2 regions of the Streptomyces sp. LZ34 genome follow, and region 1 is predicted to be linked to the other one. Evidence: predicted binding sites of a transcription regulator. Region 1 holds the regulator's gene; the other holds the start of a gene.
What was found. Region 1 encodes HrcA, which represses chaperone genes, less so after heat shock. Its sites were predicted from a motif close to TTNGCACTCNGNNNNNCNGAGTGCNAA; they were not measured.
Positions count from the first base shown of each region.

Region 2: the regulator HrcA is predicted to act here: its motif matches at 3,900-3,926, upstream of groL (chaperonin GroEL).

Region 1 is NZ_CM132680.1:8,480,029-8,488,712, forward strand. Features, by position in the region: gene hemW (radical SAM family heme chaperone HemW) at 1-548, shown strand, start outside; gene ACWY4P_RS35710 (DUF3097 domain-containing protein) at 661-1,491, opposite strand; gene ACWY4P_RS35715 (MBL fold metallo-hydrolase) at 1,514-2,248, opposite strand; gene hrcA (heat-inducible transcriptional repressor HrcA) at 2,444-3,460, shown strand; gene dnaJ (molecular chaperone DnaJ) at 3,461-4,600, shown strand; gene ACWY4P_RS35730 (nitronate monooxygenase) at 4,776-5,867, shown strand; gene ACWY4P_RS35735 (16S rRNA (uracil(1498)-N(3))-methyltransferase) at 5,864-6,607, shown strand; gene ACWY4P_RS35740 (hypothetical protein) at 6,729-7,217, shown strand; gene ACWY4P_RS35745 (histidine triad nucleotide-binding protein) at 7,346-7,705, shown strand; gene ACWY4P_RS35750 (ribonuclease Z) at 7,711-8,631, shown strand.
Region 2 is NZ_CM132680.1:7,143,513-7,152,196, reverse strand. Features, by position in the region: gene ACWY4P_RS29580 (MurR/RpiR family transcriptional regulator) at 46-975, shown strand; gene murQ (N-acetylmuramic acid 6-phosphate etherase) at 1,074-2,009, shown strand; gene groL (chaperonin GroEL) at 2,112-3,737, opposite strand; gene ACWY4P_RS29565 (cold-shock protein) at 4,045-4,251, opposite strand; gene ACWY4P_RS29560 (MoaD/ThiS family protein) at 4,685-4,963, opposite strand; gene thrC (threonine synthase) at 5,040-6,377, opposite strand; SAM riboswitch class I at 6,371-6,519, opposite strand; gene ACWY4P_RS29550 (glucosyl-3-phosphoglycerate synthase) at 6,731-7,729, shown strand; gene ACWY4P_RS29545 (alpha,alpha-trehalose-phosphate synthase (UDP-forming)) at 7,804-8,684, shown strand, end outside.

The DNA of each region.
Region 1 (8,684 bases):
TCGTCGAGGAGGGCACCCAGCTCGCCCGGCGGATCCGGCGCGGCGAGGTCCCGATGACCGACGACGATGTGCACGCCGATCGGTATCTCATCGCGGAGGAGACGCTGTCGGCGGCCGGGTTCCGCTGGTACGAGGTGTCGAACTGGGCCACGTCGGACGCCGGCCGGTGCCGCCACAACGAGCTGTACTGGCGCGGCGCGGACTGGTGGGGCGCCGGTCCCGGCGCGCACAGCCATGTGGGCGGCGTGCGCTGGTGGAACGTGAAGCACCCCGGCGCGTACGCGCAGGCGCTGAGCGAGGGCCGGTCCCCGGGGGCGGGCCGCGAGATGCTGACCGACGAGGAGCGCCGGGTGGAGCGGATCCTGCTGGAGCTGCGGCTTGTGGAGGGCTGCCCGCTGGACCTGCTGGCCCCGGCGGGCGCCGCCGCGGCGGCCCGGGCCGTGGCGGACGGCCTGCTGGAGCCGGAGCCGTACGGCGAGGGCCGGGCGGTGCTGACCCTGCGGGGGCGGCTGCTGGCCGACGCGGTGGTGCGCGATCTGGTGGACTGACACCTGTCCGGACGCCCGCCTGACCCGACGGCGTGAGGATGACCCGACGCCCGGGTGACCCGACGCCCGGATGACGTGACGCTCGCATGCCCCGACGCCCGGACGGGCCCCGCTACGGCCCGTCCGGACCGCCCACGGTCACATGGTCGATCAGCTCCTCCACCCGCCCCAGCAGGGTCGGCTCCAGGTCCTTGTAGGAGCGGACCGAGGACAGGATCCTCTGCCAGGCCGCCCCCGTGTTCTCGGGCCACCCCAGCGCCCGGCAGACGCCCGTCTTCCAGTCCTGGCCGTGCGGCACCGTCGGCCAGGCGGCAATGCCGACCGAGGAGGGCTTCACGGCCTCCCACACGTCGATGTAGGGGTGCCCGACGATCAGCACGTGCTCGCCGGTGACCTCGGCCGCGATACGGGACTCCTTCGTGCCCGGGACCAGGTGGTCGACCAGCACGCCGAGGCGGGCGTCGGGGCCGGGGGAGAAGTCGCGGACGATCGCGGGCAGGTCGTCGATGCCCTCCAGGTACTCCACGACCACGCCCTCGATGCGCAGGTCGTCCCCCCACACCCGCTCGACGAGCTCCGCGTCGTGGCGCCCCTCCACGTAGATGCGCCCCGCGCGGGCGACGCGCGCGCGGGCCTGAGGGAGGGCGAGGGAGCCGGAGGCGGTGCGGCGCGGGGCCGTGGGGGCGGCGGCGCGGGGGCGCACCAGGGTGACGACGCGGCCCTCCAGGAGGAAGCCGCGCGGTTCCATGGGGAAGACCCGGTGTTTGCCGAAGCGGTCCTCCAGAGTCACCGTGGGGCCCTGCGCGGTCTTCTCGCAGCGGATCACGGCGCCGCAGAACCCGGTGGTGACCTCCTCGACGACCAGGTCGGGCTCGGCGGGCACCTCGGGCGCGGGCGCCTGGCGCTTCCAGGGCGGGGTCAGGTCCGGGTCGTACTGTCGCATCCGAGTGACCCTAGCGCCGGCGTCAGGAGGACACGCCGAAACGAGCGGCGAGCTCATCGCGCTGCGCCCGGACGAAACGGGCGTCCACGGCGGCGCCGTGCCCGGGGACGTACAGCGCGTCCTCGCCGCCGAGGGCGAGCAGCCGGTCCAGGGCGGCGGGCCACTGTCCGGGGATCGCGTCGGCGCCCGCCTGGGGCGGTCCCGACTCCTCGACCAGATCGCCGCAGAAGACCACCTCGGGCTCGCCCGGGGCCTGGCCGGGGACGAGGACGGCCAGGTCGTGGGCGGTGTGGCCGGGGCCCACGTTCGCCAGCAGGACGGGCCGGTCGCCCAGGTCCAGGGTGAGCTCGCCGCACACCAGGTGGTGCGGGCGTACGAGATGGTCGGCGGCCCCGGCGGCGGCGTCGGGGTCCGCGCCGTGGCGCACCGCGTCCTCGCGCAGCGTGTCCCGCTCGCGGCGCAGCAGCTCGTCGAGCCCGGCGGCCCCGTACACCTCGCAGCCCGCGAAGGCGGCGGTGCCGAAGACATGGTCGAAGTGGGGGTGGGTGAGGGCGATGTGAGTGGGGCGGCGGCCGAAGAGCCGGGTGATCTCGCGGCGTACCCAGGCACCCTCGGCCAGGTCGGCGCCGGTGTCGACGACCAGGACGCCGGTCCGGCCGGCGATCGCGCCGACGGTCGCGTCCCAGCCGGGCAGACGGCACCGGGCGACGGACGGCGCGAGATCTTCCCAGCGCGCCTCTTCCCAACGGGTGTCCATACGGAGACGCTAGCGGGGGCAGAGGCAAACCGAGACGCCAACAGACGCCAACGACGCCAACAGGGGCAGTGGCAAAGCGGCGGCTCTTGCCCCGGCCACGGCACCCCGCCGTACACTGGCTGAGGGGTTCTGGCACTCGTGACCATTGAGTGCCAGGGGGAAGACCTGATGAGACGGCTGGACTGGAGGTGCGCGGTGCTCAGCGAACGCAGACTCGAGGTACTGCGTGCGATCGTCCAGGACTATGTGGGCACGGAGGAGCCGGTCGGCTCCAAGGCGCTCACCGAGCGGCACCGGCTGGGCGTCTCCCCGGCCACGGTGCGCAACGACATGGCGGCGCTGGAGGACGATGGCTATATCGCCCAGCCGCACACCAGCGCCGGGCGCATCCCCACGGACAAGGGCTACCGGCTCTTCGTCGACAAGCTGGCCGGGGTGAAGCCCCTGTCCACGCCGGAGCGGCGGGCCATCCAGAACTTCCTGGACGGCGCCGTGGACCTCGACGATGTGGTGGGGCGCACGGTCCGGCTGCTCGCGCAGCTGACCCGGCAGGTCGCGGTGGTGCAGTATCCCTCGCTGACCCGCTCGACGGTCCGCCATGTGGAGCTGCTGGCGATGAGCCCGGCGCGGGTGATGCTGGTGCTGATCACCGACACCGGCCGGGTCGAGCAGCGCATGGTGGACTGCCCGGCGCCCGTGAGCGAGGAGTCGCTCGCGGATCTGCGGGCCCGGCTGAACAGCCGGGTCGTGGGCCGGCGGTTCTCGGATGTGCCGCGGCTGGTGCAGGACCTGCCCGAGGCCTTCGAGCAGGAGGACCGGGGGACCGTCTCGACGGTCCTGGCCACCCTGCTGGAGACGCTGGTCGAAGAGACCGAGGAGCGGCTGATGATCGGCGGCACCGCCAATCTCACCCGCTTCGGGCATGATTTCCCCCTGACGATCCGGCCCGTGCTCGAAGCGCTGGAGGAGCAGGTCGTTCTGCTCAAGCTGCTCGGCGAGGCGAAGGACTCGGGCATGACCGTACGGATCGGGCATGAGAATGCTCACGAGGGCCTGAATTCCACTTCGGTCGTGGCAGTCGGCTACGGTTCGGGCGACGAGGCGGTCGCCAAACTCGGCGTGGTCGGACCGACCCGCATGGACTACCCCGGAACGATGGGAGCGGTACGCGCAGTGGCACGTTACGTCGGACAGATCCTGGCGGAGTCGTAAGTGGCGACGGACTACTACGCAGTCCTGGGCGTGCGGCGTGATGCCTCGCAGGACGAGATCAAGAAGGCATTCCGCCGGCTCGCGCGTGAGCTGCACCCGGACGTGAATCCGGATCCCAAGACCCAGGAGCGGTTCAAGGAGATCAACGCCGCCTACGAGGTCTTGTCCGATCCTCAGAAGAAGCAGGTCTACGACCTGGGCGGGGACCCGCTGTCCGCCTCGGGCGGCGCCGGGGGCGGCGCGGGCGGCTTCGGCGCGGGCTTCGGCAACTTCTCCGACATCATGGACGCCTTCTTCGGCACCGCGTCGCAGCGCGGCCCGAGGTCCAGGACCCGGCGCGGCCAGGACGCCATGATCCGCCTCGATGTGGAGCTGACCGAGGCGGCCTTCGGGACCACCAAGGACATCCAGGTCGACACCGCGGTCGTCTGTACGACGTGCAGCGGCGAGGGCGCGGCGCCCGGCACCTCGGCGCAGACCTGTGACATGTGCCGCGGCCGGGGCGAGGTGTCCCAGGTGACGCGGTCCTTCCTCGGCCAGGTCATGACCTCCCGGCCGTGCCCGCAGTGCCAGGGCTTCGGCACCGTGGTGCCGACCCCGTGCCCGGAGTGCGCGGGCGACGGGCGGATCCGCTCGCGCCGGACGCTGACCGTGAAGATCCCGGCCGGTGTGGACAACGGCACCCGGATCCAGCTCGCCGGCGAGGGCGAGGTCGGCCCGGGCGGCGGCCCGGCGGGCGATCTGTACGTGGAGATCCACGAACTGCCGCACCCGGTCTTCCAGCGCCGGGGCGACGACCTGCACTGCACGGTGACCATCCCGATGACGGCGGCGTCGCTGGGCACGAAGGTGCCCCTGGAGACGCTCGACGGCCTGGAGGAGGTCGACATCCGGCCCGGCACCCAGTCCGGCCAGTCGATCCCGCTCCACCAGCGCGGCGTCACCCACCTGCGCGGCGGCGGCCGCGGCGACCTGATCGTCCATGTCGAGGTGCAGACCCCGGCCAAGCTCGACCCGGAGCAGGAGGAGCTGCTGCGGCGGCTGGCCAAGCTGCGGGGCGAGGAGCGGCCGGTGGGCGAATTCAAGCCAGGGCAGCAGGGGTTGTTCTCGCGTCTGAAGGATGCGTTCAACGGGCGGTAGGCGCCCGGCCGGGGGTCCGGGGGTGGCCCCCGGGGGATGGAGTAAGCCAGGGCAGCAGGGGTTGTTCTCGCGCTTGAAGGATGCGTTCAACGGGCGTTAGGCGGCTGGCCCGACCCGAAGGGCGCGGCCCTGAGCCGGGTTCTGACCGGCGCGGAGGACATGACACGATGTCGCCATGTCCTCCGCGCTGACCGATCTCTTTCGGTACCCGATCGTGCAGGCCCCGATGGCGGGCGGGGCCTCCTGCTCGCAGTTGGCCGCCACCGTCTCCGAGGCCGGCGGCCTCGGGTTCCTCGCCGCCGGCTACAAGACGCCGGAGGCGATGTACCAGGAGATCAAGCAGCTGCGGGGGGAGACCGCCCGGCCCTTCGGCGTGAACCTGTTCATGCCGCAGCCGCTCACCGCCGACCCCGCCGCCGTGGAGGTCTACCGGGAGCAGCTCGCCGGGGAGGCGGCCTGGTACGACACCCCGCTGGGCGACCCCGACGCGGGCTCCGACGACGCGTACGACGCCAAGCTGGCGATCCTCCTCGACGACCCGGTCCCGGTCGTCTCGTTCACCTTCGGCTGCCCCACCCGCGCCGTCCTCGACGCCTTCGGCAGGGCCGGGACGCGGACGGTGGTGACCGTGACCTCGCCCGCCGAGGCGCAGTCCGCCCAGTGGGCGGGCGCCGACGCCGTGTGCGTACAGGGCGTCGAGGCGGGCGGCCACCAGGGCACCCACCGCGACGACCCGCGCGCCGACGGGACGGGCGCCGGGTTCGGCCTGCTGTCGCTGCTCGCGCTGGTCCGGGAGGTCGTGCAGATTCCGGTCATCGCGGCGGGCGGGCTGATGCGCGGCTCGCAGATCGCCGGGGCGCTGGCGGCGGGCGCGGTCGCGGCCCAGCTGGGGACCGCGTTCCTGGTCTGCCCCGAGTCGGGGGCCAACGCCCTGCACAAGCGGGCCATGACCGACCCGGTGTTCGGCCGTACGGAGCTGACCCGCGCCTTCTCCGGGCGCCCCGCGCGCGGGCTGGTCAACCGCTTTATGCGCGAGCACGGCCGATACGCCCCGGCCGCCTACCCCCAGGTGCACCACCTCACCTCGGGGCTGCGGAAGGCGGCGGCGAAGGCCGGCGATCCGCAGGGCATGGCGCTGTGGGCGGGGCAGGGCCACCGGCTGGCCCGGGAGCTGCCCGCCGCGCGGCTGGTGGAGGTGCTGGCGGCCGAACTGGACGCGGCACGTGAGGGTTTGGGCGTCATGCGGGACAGAGGGGCGGTGTCGTGACCGCACCCGTCTTCCTGGCCGACTCCCTGGCGGGGGCGGCCGTGGGGGCGCGGCTGGCGCTCGAGGGGCCGGAGGGGCGGCATGCCGTGTCGGTGCGCCGGCTGCGCGTGGGCGAGCCGGTGGTGCTGACGGACGGGGCGGGTACGGGCGCGTTCGGCGTCGTGGCGGCGGTCGAGGGCAAGGACCGGCTGCTGGTCGAGGTGGCCGAGGTGCGCCATGAGGCGCAGCCGAGCCCGCGGATCACCGTGGTCCAGGCGCTGCCGAAGGGGGACCGCGGCGAACTGGCCGTGGAGACCATGACGGAGACCGGCGTGGACGCCATCGTGCCCTGGGCGGCGGCGCGTTGTGTCACCCAGTGGAAGGGCGAGCGCGGCCTGAAGGCGCTGGGCAAGTGGCGGTCGACGGCCCGGGAGGCGGGCAAGCAGTCGCGTCGGCTCATCTTCCCCGAGGTGGCGGACGCGATGACGACCCGCCAGGTTGCTCGGCTTCTGGCCGAATCCGACTTCGCCGCTGTGCTGCACGAGGAGGGCAGCGAGCCGCTCGCGACCGCGCCGCTGCCCGCCGAGGGAAGCGTTGTGCTGGTGGTCGGCCCGGAAGGGGGCGTATCACCCGAGGAGTTGGCGGCCTTCGCCGAGGCGGGGGCGCGCCCGTACCGCCTGGGCCCGACCGTGCTGCGCACCTCCACGGCCGGAACGGCGGCGGCCGCGCTGCTCCTGGGCCGCACGGGGCGCTGGGGCTGACGCACCTGCCCCCGGGCGCCCCGGGCGCCCCCGACCGCCCTCGCACGCCCGGCGGATCATGTGGCCGAGTGTGCTCTTCCGGATCCCCCCGCTCCGGTGGGAACCTCTGTCTATGGGGGCAATGAGGCATCAAAGGAACGCGCTCTTCGCGGGGGTGGCGGCGGCCCTGACGATCGTCGCGGTGGCGGCGTGCGAGCCCAGGGACGACACCGGGCTCAACGCCATCGGGGTGGCGGTCACCACGGACCGGGTCAGCACGCGCGCGCTCGAAAAGGGCGGCATCGACGTGCGCTGGATGACATGCAACGCGGATGTGAAGGGCAAGCACACGTCCGGCCCCTCGCAGGACGCGAAGGCCTCCGTCCACTGCCGGGGCAAGACCGATGACGACCGCACCATCAAGGTCACCGGCACCGTCACCTACGAGCGCGAGAACATCTGCGTACGGGGCGATCTGACCGCCAAGGTGGACGACCACCGCGTCTTCCAGGCCAATGTGATCGGCGACTGCAACGCACGGAAGACGAGGCATCCCAAGCCGTCCCGGAACACCACCCACCCGTGGGACCGGCGGACCACGGCGGGCAGCGACAAAGGCAGCGACAAGTAGGTCGGCAGCCGATGGCGCACGCTTCCGCTCGACGGGCGCGTGACCACCATGTGGTTCCGGCGCGCGGCCTCCGGGCCTCCCGGTAGCATCCGGTTGCGTACCAGCCGACGATGCGTAAGGAGCCACCGGTGCCGGGAGAACCGCAGGCCGACTGCCTGTTCTGCAAAATCGTCTCGAAGGAGGTGCCGGCGACCGTCGTCCGCGAGACCGAGACGACCCTCGCCTTCCGGGACATCAACCCCCAGGCGCCGACCCACGTCCTGGTGATCCCCAAGGTCCACTACCCGGACGCCGCCTCCCTCGCGGACGCGGAGCCGCAGATCGCCGCCGACATACTGCGCGAGGCGGGTGCGGTCGCCGCCGACGAGGAGATCGACGACACCGGCTTCCGCGTCATCTTCAACACCGGCGCGGGCGCGGGCCAGACCGTCTTCCACGCGCACGCCCACATCCTGGGCGGCCGCGGCTTCAACTGGCCCCCGGGGTAATCCCCTTGTCCGTACGTGAACTGGTCGTCCTGGGCACCGCGAGCCAGGTGCCGACCCGGCACCGCAACCACAACGGCTATCTGCTGCGCTGGGACGGCGAGGGCATCCTCTTCGACCCCGGCGAGGGCACCCAGCGCCAGATGCTGCGGGCGGGGGTCGCGGCCCATGACATCAACCGGATCTGTGTCACGCACTTCCACGGGGACCACTCGCTGGGCCTGGCCGGGGTCGTCCAGCGGATCAACCTGGACCGGGTGCCGCACCCGGTGACCGCGCACTACCCGGAGAGCGGGCAGCGCTTCTTCGAGCGGCTGCGCTACGCGACCGCGTACCGCGAGACCGTGCCGCTGGCCGAGGCGCCGGTGGCGGGCGAGGGCGGGGTCCTGGCGCGGACCGCCGGGTACACGCTGGAGGCGCGCAGGCTCTCCCACCCGGTCGAGTCCTACGGCTACCGGCTGACCGAGCCCGACGGCCGCCGCATGCTGCCCGAGAGGCTCGCGGCGTACGGCATCCGCGGGCCGGAGGTCGGCCGGCTGCAGCGGGAGGGGACGCTGGAGCGGGAGGGGCGCACGGTCACCCTGGAAGACGTCAGCGAGATGCGGCGCGGGCAGCGCTTCGCCTTCGTCATGGACACCCGGCTGTGCGAGGGCGCCCACGACCTTGCGCAGGGCTGTGACCTGCTGGTGATCGAGTCCACCTTCCTGGACGAGGACGAGCCGCTGGCGGTGGAGTACGGGCATCTCACGGCCGGGCAGGCGGCGCGGCTGGCCGCGGAGGCGGGGGTGCGGCACCTGGTGCTGACCCACTTCTCCCAGCGGTACGGCGACCCCTCCGACTTCGAGCGCCAGGCGCGGGCGGCGGGCTTCGAGGGGGAGCTGACGGTGGCGCAGGACCTGATGAGCGTGGCGCTGCCCAAGCGGCGCTGACCGCTCCAGGGCCCGGCGCCGCTGTCGGTGCCATCGTGCACACTGGCCGCAGC
Region 2 (8,684 bases), 1.3 Mb from region 1:
GACGTCCCCTTGACGGCCCCCGATCGCCGAAAATATCTTTCAGTGGTGAGTAGCAAGCTGAAGGAAACTTTCATCGTGCCCGAAGCCACTCCACCCGCCCCCGCCGCCCTCGCGGCCAAGGTCCGTACCCTCGCGCCCTCCATGACCCGCTCCATGCAGCGCGTCGCCGAGGCCGTGGCGGGGGATCCGGCCGGCTGTGCCGCGCTCACCGTCACCGGGCTCGCCGAGCTCACCGGCACCAGCGAGGCCACCGTGGTCCGCACCTCGCGCCTGCTCGGCTACCCCGGCTACCGCGATCTGCGCCTCGCGCTCGCCGCGCTCGCCGCGCAGCAGGCGGCCGGCCGCGCCCCGGCCGTCACGGCCGACATCGCCGTCGACGATCCGATCGCCGACGTCGTCACCAAGCTCGCCCAGGAAGAGCAGCAGTGTCTGGCCGACACCGCCGCCGGGCTGGACACCAGCCAGCTCGAGGCGGCCGTCACCGCCCTCGCCACCGCCCGCCGGATCGACGTCTACGGCGTCGGCGCCTCCAGCCTGGTCGCCCAGGACCTGGTCCAGAAGCTGCTGCGGATCGGCCTGATAGCCCACGCACACGGCGACCCGCACCTCGCGGTCACCAACGCCGTGCAGCTGCACTCCGGCGACGTCGCCATCGCGATCACCCATTCGGGGCGCACCACCGACGTCATCGAGCCCCTGCGGGTCGCCTTCGAGCGCGGAGCCACCACCGTCGCGATCACCGGCCGCCCCGACGGCGAGGTCGCGCAGTACGCGGATTTCGTGCTCACCACGTCCACCGCCCGCGAGAGCGAGCTGCGCCCGGCGGCGATGTCCAGCCGCACCAGTCAACTTCTCGTCGTGGATTGCCTCTTCATAGGTGTGGCACAGCGTACGTACGAGGCGGCCGCGCCCGCGCTGTCGGCCTCGTACGAAGCTCTCGCCCACCGGCATGACCCCCGGCCCGGCCCCCGCTGACCGAGCGCTGACCGAGTCGGGACACCCCCCGTATCGGCGGGACCCCCGTTTCGGCGGGGCCCCGCCACCACCCCCGTACCGGAAAGAGCCGCTTCGCCATGACTTCCGCCGCTGACCAGGAACAGCTGCGCGCCCAGCTGGACACGCTCACCACCGAGGCGTTCCGCCCCGAACTCGCCGAGATCGACCGGCTGGAGACCATCGAGATCGCCCGCATCATGAACGGCGAGGACGCGGCCGTGCCCGCGGCCGTCGCCACCCAGCTCCCGCGGATCGCCGCCGCCATCGACGGCATCGCCGTGCGCATGGCCCGCGGCGGCCGGCTGATCTACGCGGGCGCGGGCACCGCCGGGCGGCTCGGCGTGCTCGACGCCAGCGAGTGCCCGCCCACCTTCAACACCGCCCCGGACCAGGTCGTCGGGCTGATCGCGGGCGGGCCCGCCGCCATGGTGACCTCCATCGAGGGCGCCGAGGACAGCAAGGAGCTGGCCGCCGCCGACCTCGACGCACTGGGCGTCGGAGCGGACGACAGCGTCGTCGGCATCTCCGCCTCCGGCCGCACCCCGTACGCGGTCGGCGCGGTCGAGCACGCCCGTCGGCTCGGCGCGCTCACCGTCGGACTGTCCTGCAACGCGGGCTCGGCGCTCGCGGCGGCCGCCGAGCACGGCATCGAGGTCGTGGTCGGGCCGGAGCTGCTCACCGGCTCCACCCGGCTGAAGGCGGGCACGGCCCAGAAGCTCGTGCTCAACATGGTCTCGACCATCACCATGATCCGGCTGGGCAAGACCTACGGAAACCTGATGGTCGATGTGCGCGCCTCGAACGAGAAGCTGCGCGCGCGCTCGCGCCGTATCGTCTCCCTCGCCACCGGCGCCCCCGATCCGCAGATCGAGGCCGCGCTGGCCGCCAGCGAAGGCGAGACGAAGCACGCCATCCTGGCCCTCCTCGGCGGGGTGGACGCCTCCACCGCCGCCCGGCTGCTGAGCGAGTCGGACGGCCACCTGCGGGCTGCCCTGGAGGCCGCACAGCCGTGATGACCGCGCGGTGAAACGCCGTCGGGGCGGCACCCTGGGAGAGGGTGCCGCCCCGACGTACCCGATGTTTCGGGCGGACAGCCGATCGACTTGAGGCGTCGATCAGAAGTCCATGTCACCGCCCGGCATGCCGCCCGGAGCGCCCGCCGCGGCGGCCTTCTCCGGCTTGTCGGCGATGACGGCCTCGGTGGTCAGGAACAGCGCGGCGATCGACGCGGCGTTCTGCAGCGCGGAGCGCGTGACCTTGGCCGGGTCGATGATGCCCTCGGCGATCAGGTCGACGTACTCGCCGGTCGCGGCGTTCAGGCCGTGGCCCGGGGTGAGGTTGCGCACCTTCTCCACCACGACGCCGCCCTCGAGGCCGGCGTTGACCGCGATCTGCTTCAACGGGGCCTCGAGCGCCAGGCGCACGGCCTGGGCGCCGGTGGCCTCGTCGCCGTCCAGCTCCAGCTTGTCGAAGACCGAGACGGTCTGGAGCAGGGCCACGCCACCACCGGCGACGATGCCCTCCTCCACGGCGGCCTTGGCGTTGCGCACCGCGTCCTCGATGCGGTGCTTGCGCTCCTTGAGCTCGACCTCGGTGGCGGCACCGGCCTTGATGACGGCCACGCCGCCGGCCAGCTTCGCCAGGCGCTCCTGCAGCTTCTCCCGGTCGTAGTCCGAGTCCGAGGACTCGATCTCGGCGCGGATCTGGTTGACGCGGCCCTGCACCTGGTCGGTGTCGCCGGCGCCGTCCACGATGGTGGTCTCGTCCTTGGTGACGGTCACCTTGCGGGCACGGCCGAGCAGGTCGACGCCCGCGTTCTCCAGCTTGAGGCCGACCTCCTCGGAGATGACGGTGCCACCGGTGAGGATGGCGATGTCGCCGAGCATGGCCTTGCGGCGGTCACCGAAGCCCGGGGCCTTGACGGCGACGGACTTGAAGGTGCCACGGATCTTGTTGACGACCAGGGTCGCCAGGGCCTCGCCCTCGATGTCCTCGGCGATGATCAGCAGCGGCTTGCCCGACTGCATGACCTTCTCCAGCAGCGGGAGGAGGTCCTTCACGCTGGTGATCTTCGAGTTGACGATCAGGATGTACGGGTCGTCGAGCGACGCCTCCATACGCTCCATGTCGGTGGCGAAGTACGGGGAGATGTAGCCCTTGTCGAAGCGCATGCCCTCGGTGAGCTCGAGTTCGAGCCCGAAGGTCTGCGACTCCTCGACGGTGATGACGCCTTCCTTGCCGACCTTGTCCATCGCCTCGGCGATGAGCTCGCCGATCTGGGTGTCGGCGGCGGAGATGGAGGCGGTGGAGGCGATCTGCTCCTTGGTCTCCACGTCCTTGGCCTGCTCGAGCAGCTGGGCGGAGACGGCCTCGACGGCCTTCTCGATGCCGCGCTTGAGGGCCATCGGGTTGGCGCCCGCGGCTACGTTCCGCAGGCCCTCCTTGACCAGCGCCTGGGCGAGGACGGTCGCGGTCGTCGTGCCGTCACCGGCGACGTCGTCCGTCTTCTTCGCGACCTCCTTGACCAGCTCGGCGCCGATCTTCTCGTACGGGTCCTCGAGCTCGATCTCCTTGGCGATGGACACACCATCGTTGGTGATCGTGGGGGCGCCCCACTTCTTCTCGAGGACGACGTTGCGGCCCTTGGGGCCGAGGGTGACCTTGACGGCGTCGGCGAGCTGGTTCATCCCGCGCTCGAGGCCGCGCCGCGCCTCCTCGTCGAACGCGATGATCTTGGCCATGTGAAGTGGTCCTCCCAAGACGGGGTGGATTGCTCCGGACCGCGCCTGGCGCCCGCGACGGACGGTCTGCCTGCCCTGCGGTTCCTTGCCCCGCACGGCCTGACGGACCTCACCAACCCGATCCTTCTGTCACTCTCACTCTTAGAGTGCTAACGCCAATGATTAGCACTCGACCCCCGAGAGTGCAAGCGTGAGTGGGTGACAGGACGGGACAAGCTGGTCGTCTGCACCCACGTCAAAGGGCCCGTTCCCCCAGGGGGTACGGGCCCTTTGAACGGTCCAGTCAGCTGCCTCGCGTCGGCGCGCTTCAGCCAACAGCCACGCGGACCATGTCCGCCTGCGGCCCCTTCTGACCCTGCGAGATCTCGAACTCGACCCGCTGGCCTTCCTCGAGGGTGCGGTAACCGTCCATCTGGATCGCGCTGTAGTGGACGAACACGTCCGCACCACCGTCGACCGCGATGAAGCCGTACCCCTTCTCCGCGTTGAACCACTTGACGGTGCCCTGAGCCATTCCTAACTCCCCTATTGCTGGCCCTTGCGCAGGACCGCACTCCGCGGACCCGGGTCAGACCTCACCCCCCGAGTCGAGGGGGGTGTGCGCCGGAACGCGTCGACCGCCGCTGAATGTATCTGTCCCACTGCCCTGTGCAACAGGTCAATCGGACGAGAATTCTGGCGACGGTCGAACGGTAATAAGCGGCAAATTCCTGCGAATTCAGGGCAAGCAGGGCCGGACATAAGGGATTAACCCGGCAATTCGCGCGCACACTTCACGCACAAGTTGACGAGTTCTCATATGCGGTCGGCGCGGAGGCCGCCAGAAGCCGACAGAAGGGGATCGCTTCAACTGTATCGCGGTTCTAAACACGGAATCGCCTCGTCCGTTTCTATCAGGACGAGGCGATTCCGTTTACCTCGGGGGGTACAACCGGGCCGTGAGCGGCTCAGCAGCCGCCCGCGACCGCCGGAATGATCGAGACACCGGCGCCGTCCGGGGTCGCCGTCTCCAGGCCTTCCGCGAAGCGCACGTCGTCGTCGTTGATGTAGACGTTGACGAAACGGCGCAGCTTGCCGGTCTCGTCCAGAACGCGGGCCGCGATGCCCTGGTGATTGCGGTCCAGGTCCGCCAGGACCTCGGCGAGGGTCGCCCCATCGGCGCTGACCTCGGCCTGCCCGCCGGTGTAGGTGCGCAGGATGGTGGGGATTCGGACATTGACGCTCATGAGCGTTTCACCTTCTGTGGGAATTGCAGCGGGGGCGAGGGACGAATTCAAGCCAGCTGGTTTGAGCCGGGCCGATTCAGGCCAGACCAGCTTCGCGGAACGCGTCGAGACTCGGGCGGATCACCGCCGTGGGCCCACTCGTCGGGGCGACCGCGTCGAGCGTCTTGAGGCCGTCTCCGGTGTTGAGCACAACGGTGGTGAGGGCGGGGTCCAGCACCCCGTTCTCGAGCAGCTTCTTCGTCACGCCCAGGGTCACCCCGCCCGCGGTCTCCGCGAAGATCCCCTCCGTACGGGCCAGCAGCTTGATCGCCGCGACGACCTGCTCGTCGTTCACGTCCTCAACCGCCCCGCCCGTGCGGCGCGCGATGTCCAGCACATACGGCCCGTCCGCCGGGTTGCCGATGGCCAGCGACTTGGCGATGGTGTTCGGCTTCTGCGGCCGCACCACGTCGTGGCCCGCCTTGAAGGCGGTGGAGACCGGGGAGCAGCCCTCGGCCTGAGCGCCGAAGATCTTGTAGGGCTTGTCCTCGACCAGGCCGAGCGCGATGAGCTCCTTCAGCCCCTTGTCGATCTTCGTGAGCTGCGAGCCGGACGCGATCGGGATGACCAGCTGGTCCGGCAGCCGCCAGCCGAGCTGTTCGCAGATCTCGTACGCGAGGGTCTTGGACCCCTCCGCGTAGTACGGCCGGAGGTTGACGTTGACAAAGCCCCAGCCCTCGCCCGCCGGGTCGCCGATCAGCTCGCTGCAGAAGCGGTTGACGTCGTCGTACGTGCCCTCGATGGCGACCAGGTCGCCGCCGTAGACCGCGGCCATGACGACCTTGCCCTGCTCCAGGTCGTGCGGGATGAAGGTGCAGGAGCGCAGGCCCGCGCGGGCCGCCGCGGCGCCGACCGCGCCCGCGAGGTTGCCGGTGGAGGAGCAGGAGAGGGTGGTGAAGCCGAAGGCGCGCGCGGCCTCGACGGCCTGGGCGACGACGCGGTCCTTGAAGGAGTGCGTCGGGTTCCCGGAGTCGTCCTTGATGTACAGCTCGCCGGTCACACCCAGCTCGCGGGCCAGGTTGTCGGCCTTCACCAGCTTGGTGAAGCCGGGGTTGATGTTGGGCTTGTCGGCCACGTCCGCCGGGACGGGCAGCAGCGGGGCGTAGCGCCAGATGTTGTTCGGGCCGGCTTCGATCCGCCGGCGCAGCCCCTCGGGGTCGCCGGTCGGCAGGTCGTACGCGACTTCGAGCGGTCCGAAACACTCCACACAGGCGAAAATGGGGCCGAGGGGGAAACGCTCACCGCACTCGCGACAGGACAGGGCGACGGCGGGGCCGAGCGAAACGGAAGAACCGGCAGAACCTGCGGAACCAGAAGAAGCGGTTGAACTTTCGACAGCTTGCACAGCCATGGAGGCGAGGCCCTTTCTCCTCATCTTCCTCACGGCGCATCTCGCCGCGAGCCGGAATTGGCACCTTCCCTAGCCGGGGCCCCGCTTCGTTGAGAATCGAATCAGGACCGGCTGGAGGGTTGCCGGGGCTTCAACGGGCCGTTCCCTCTGCCCCTCTGGATGAGCGGTATGACGCCGGGCCCAGCCCGGCGTGTTTGTCGCACGAAGACCCCCGACATACGACGGTCACGTGCGTTGTTCAAGACTGTAACCGAAGGCCCGGATGGTTGAGATAGTCGTCCGAAGCGCGAGATGCATCACAGCTGACGTGCTGGGACGCGGCTGACCCCGACGTACTTACCGCGAACTGTCCGCACACACAGCAGGGAGACATGGACGTGCTGGAAGAGGTGGAGCGCTGGCTGGAGGAGCGGTCCTGGTCCGCCGACGACCGTCCGCTCGACCGCCTGCTGGCCGCCAAGCGAGCCACAGGCAGAACGGTGAGCGTCGTCCTGCCCGCCCTCGACGAGGAGGCGACGGTCGGTGAGATCGCCGCGACCATCCGCCGCGAGCTGATGAGCCAGGCCACGCCCCTGGTCGACGAACTGGTGGTGGTGGACTCCGGGTCCACCGACCGCACCGCCGAGGTCTCCGCGGCGGCCGGGGCGAGGGTCGTGCACCGCGACTCCCTGCTGCCCGAGTTGCCGACGCTGCCCGGCAAGGGCGAGGTGCTGTGGCGCTCGCTGCTGGCGACCAGCGGCGACATCGTCTGCTTCATCGACGCCGACCTGCGGGAATTCGATGCGCGCTTCGTCTCCGGGATCGTCGGCCCGCTGCTGACCGACCCGGACGTGCACCTGGTCAAGGGGATGTACGACCGGCCGCTCCGCCCTGAGTTCAACGCGCTCGCCTCCGACAAGACAGTCGGCAGGACAGCCGGCAACACAGCCGGCCAGGGCGGACGGGTCACCGAGCTGGTGGCCCGGCCGCTGCTGAACCTGCACTGGCCGCAGCTGGCCGGCTTCGTACAGCCGCTCGGCGGCGAGTACGCGGCGCGCCGCACGCTGCTGGAGCGGCTGCCCTTCCCGGTCGGGTACGGGGTGGAGCTCGCCATTCTCATCGACTCGCTGCACACGGTCGGGCTCGACGCGCTCGCCCAGGTGGACCTCGGCGTGCGTATCCACCGGCACCAGGACGCGCAGGCGCTCGGCCGGATGGCGGCCACGATCTACCGCACGGCCCAGCTGCGGCTGGCCCGCGGGCATCTGGTGCGGCCGCGGCTGACCCAGTTCGACCGGGGCGAGGCCGGTTTCGTGGCGCGGACGAGCGCCGTGGACACGGAGGAGCGGCCGCCGATGATCGAGATCCCGGAGTATGTGGAGCGGCGTGCGGCGTGACGCCCGCCTGCCCCGACCGGGGCAAGAAGCCGCACGCACGTTTGCGCGACTCGTGAGGTGGCTAGGTACGCGACATGGCCTCCGAGCGCAGTGCTGCACAGGTCCTCGTCGCGTCCAACCGCGGCCCGGTCTCGTACACCCTGCGGGAGGACGGTTCGCTTGACCCCAAGCGCGGCGGCGGCGGGCTGGTCTCCGGCCTCAGTGCCATAGGGCCGGACACCGACGCCGTATGGGTCTGCGCGGCGCTGGGCGACGGCGACCGCGAGGCGGCCCGGCGGGCCGGGCCCGGGCATCTGGACCCGGGCGACACCGGCGGGCAGCTGGTGCGGATGCTCGACATCGCGCCGGAGGTCTTCGACGCCGCGTACAACGGCATCGCGAACTCGGTGCTGTGGTTTGTCCACCATCTGCTCTACCAGACGCCGCTCGAGCCGGTCTTCGACGCGGAGTTCCGCGCCCAGTGGGGCGCCTACCAGGCGTACAACGCGGCCTTCGCGGACGCCCTCGCCCAGGAGGCCGCCGAGGGCGCCGCCGTGCTGGTCCAGGACTACCACCTGGCGCTGGTGCCCAGCCTGCTCCGGGAGCGGCGGCCGGACCTGCGGATCGGCCACTTCTCGCACACCCCCTGGGCGCCGCCGGACTACTACCGGCTGCTGCCGGACGACGTGGCTGCGAGCGTGCTGCGCGGCATCCTGGGCGGCGACCGCGCCGCGTTCCTCACCGAGCGCTGGGCCCTGGCCTTCGCCGACTGCGCCGCGGCCGTGCTCGGCGCGGAGGTGGTGCGGGACGGCGCGCGGCTGTCCGTGCGCCTCGAGGGGCGCGAGACCCGGCTGGGCGTGCACGGCCTCGGCGCGGACGCGGACTTCCTGCGGAAGCGCTCGCGGGCCGCGGACGTCGACGAGCGGCTGACGGCCCTGCGCGCGCAGATCGGCCCCGGGCGCAAGACCGTCGTCCG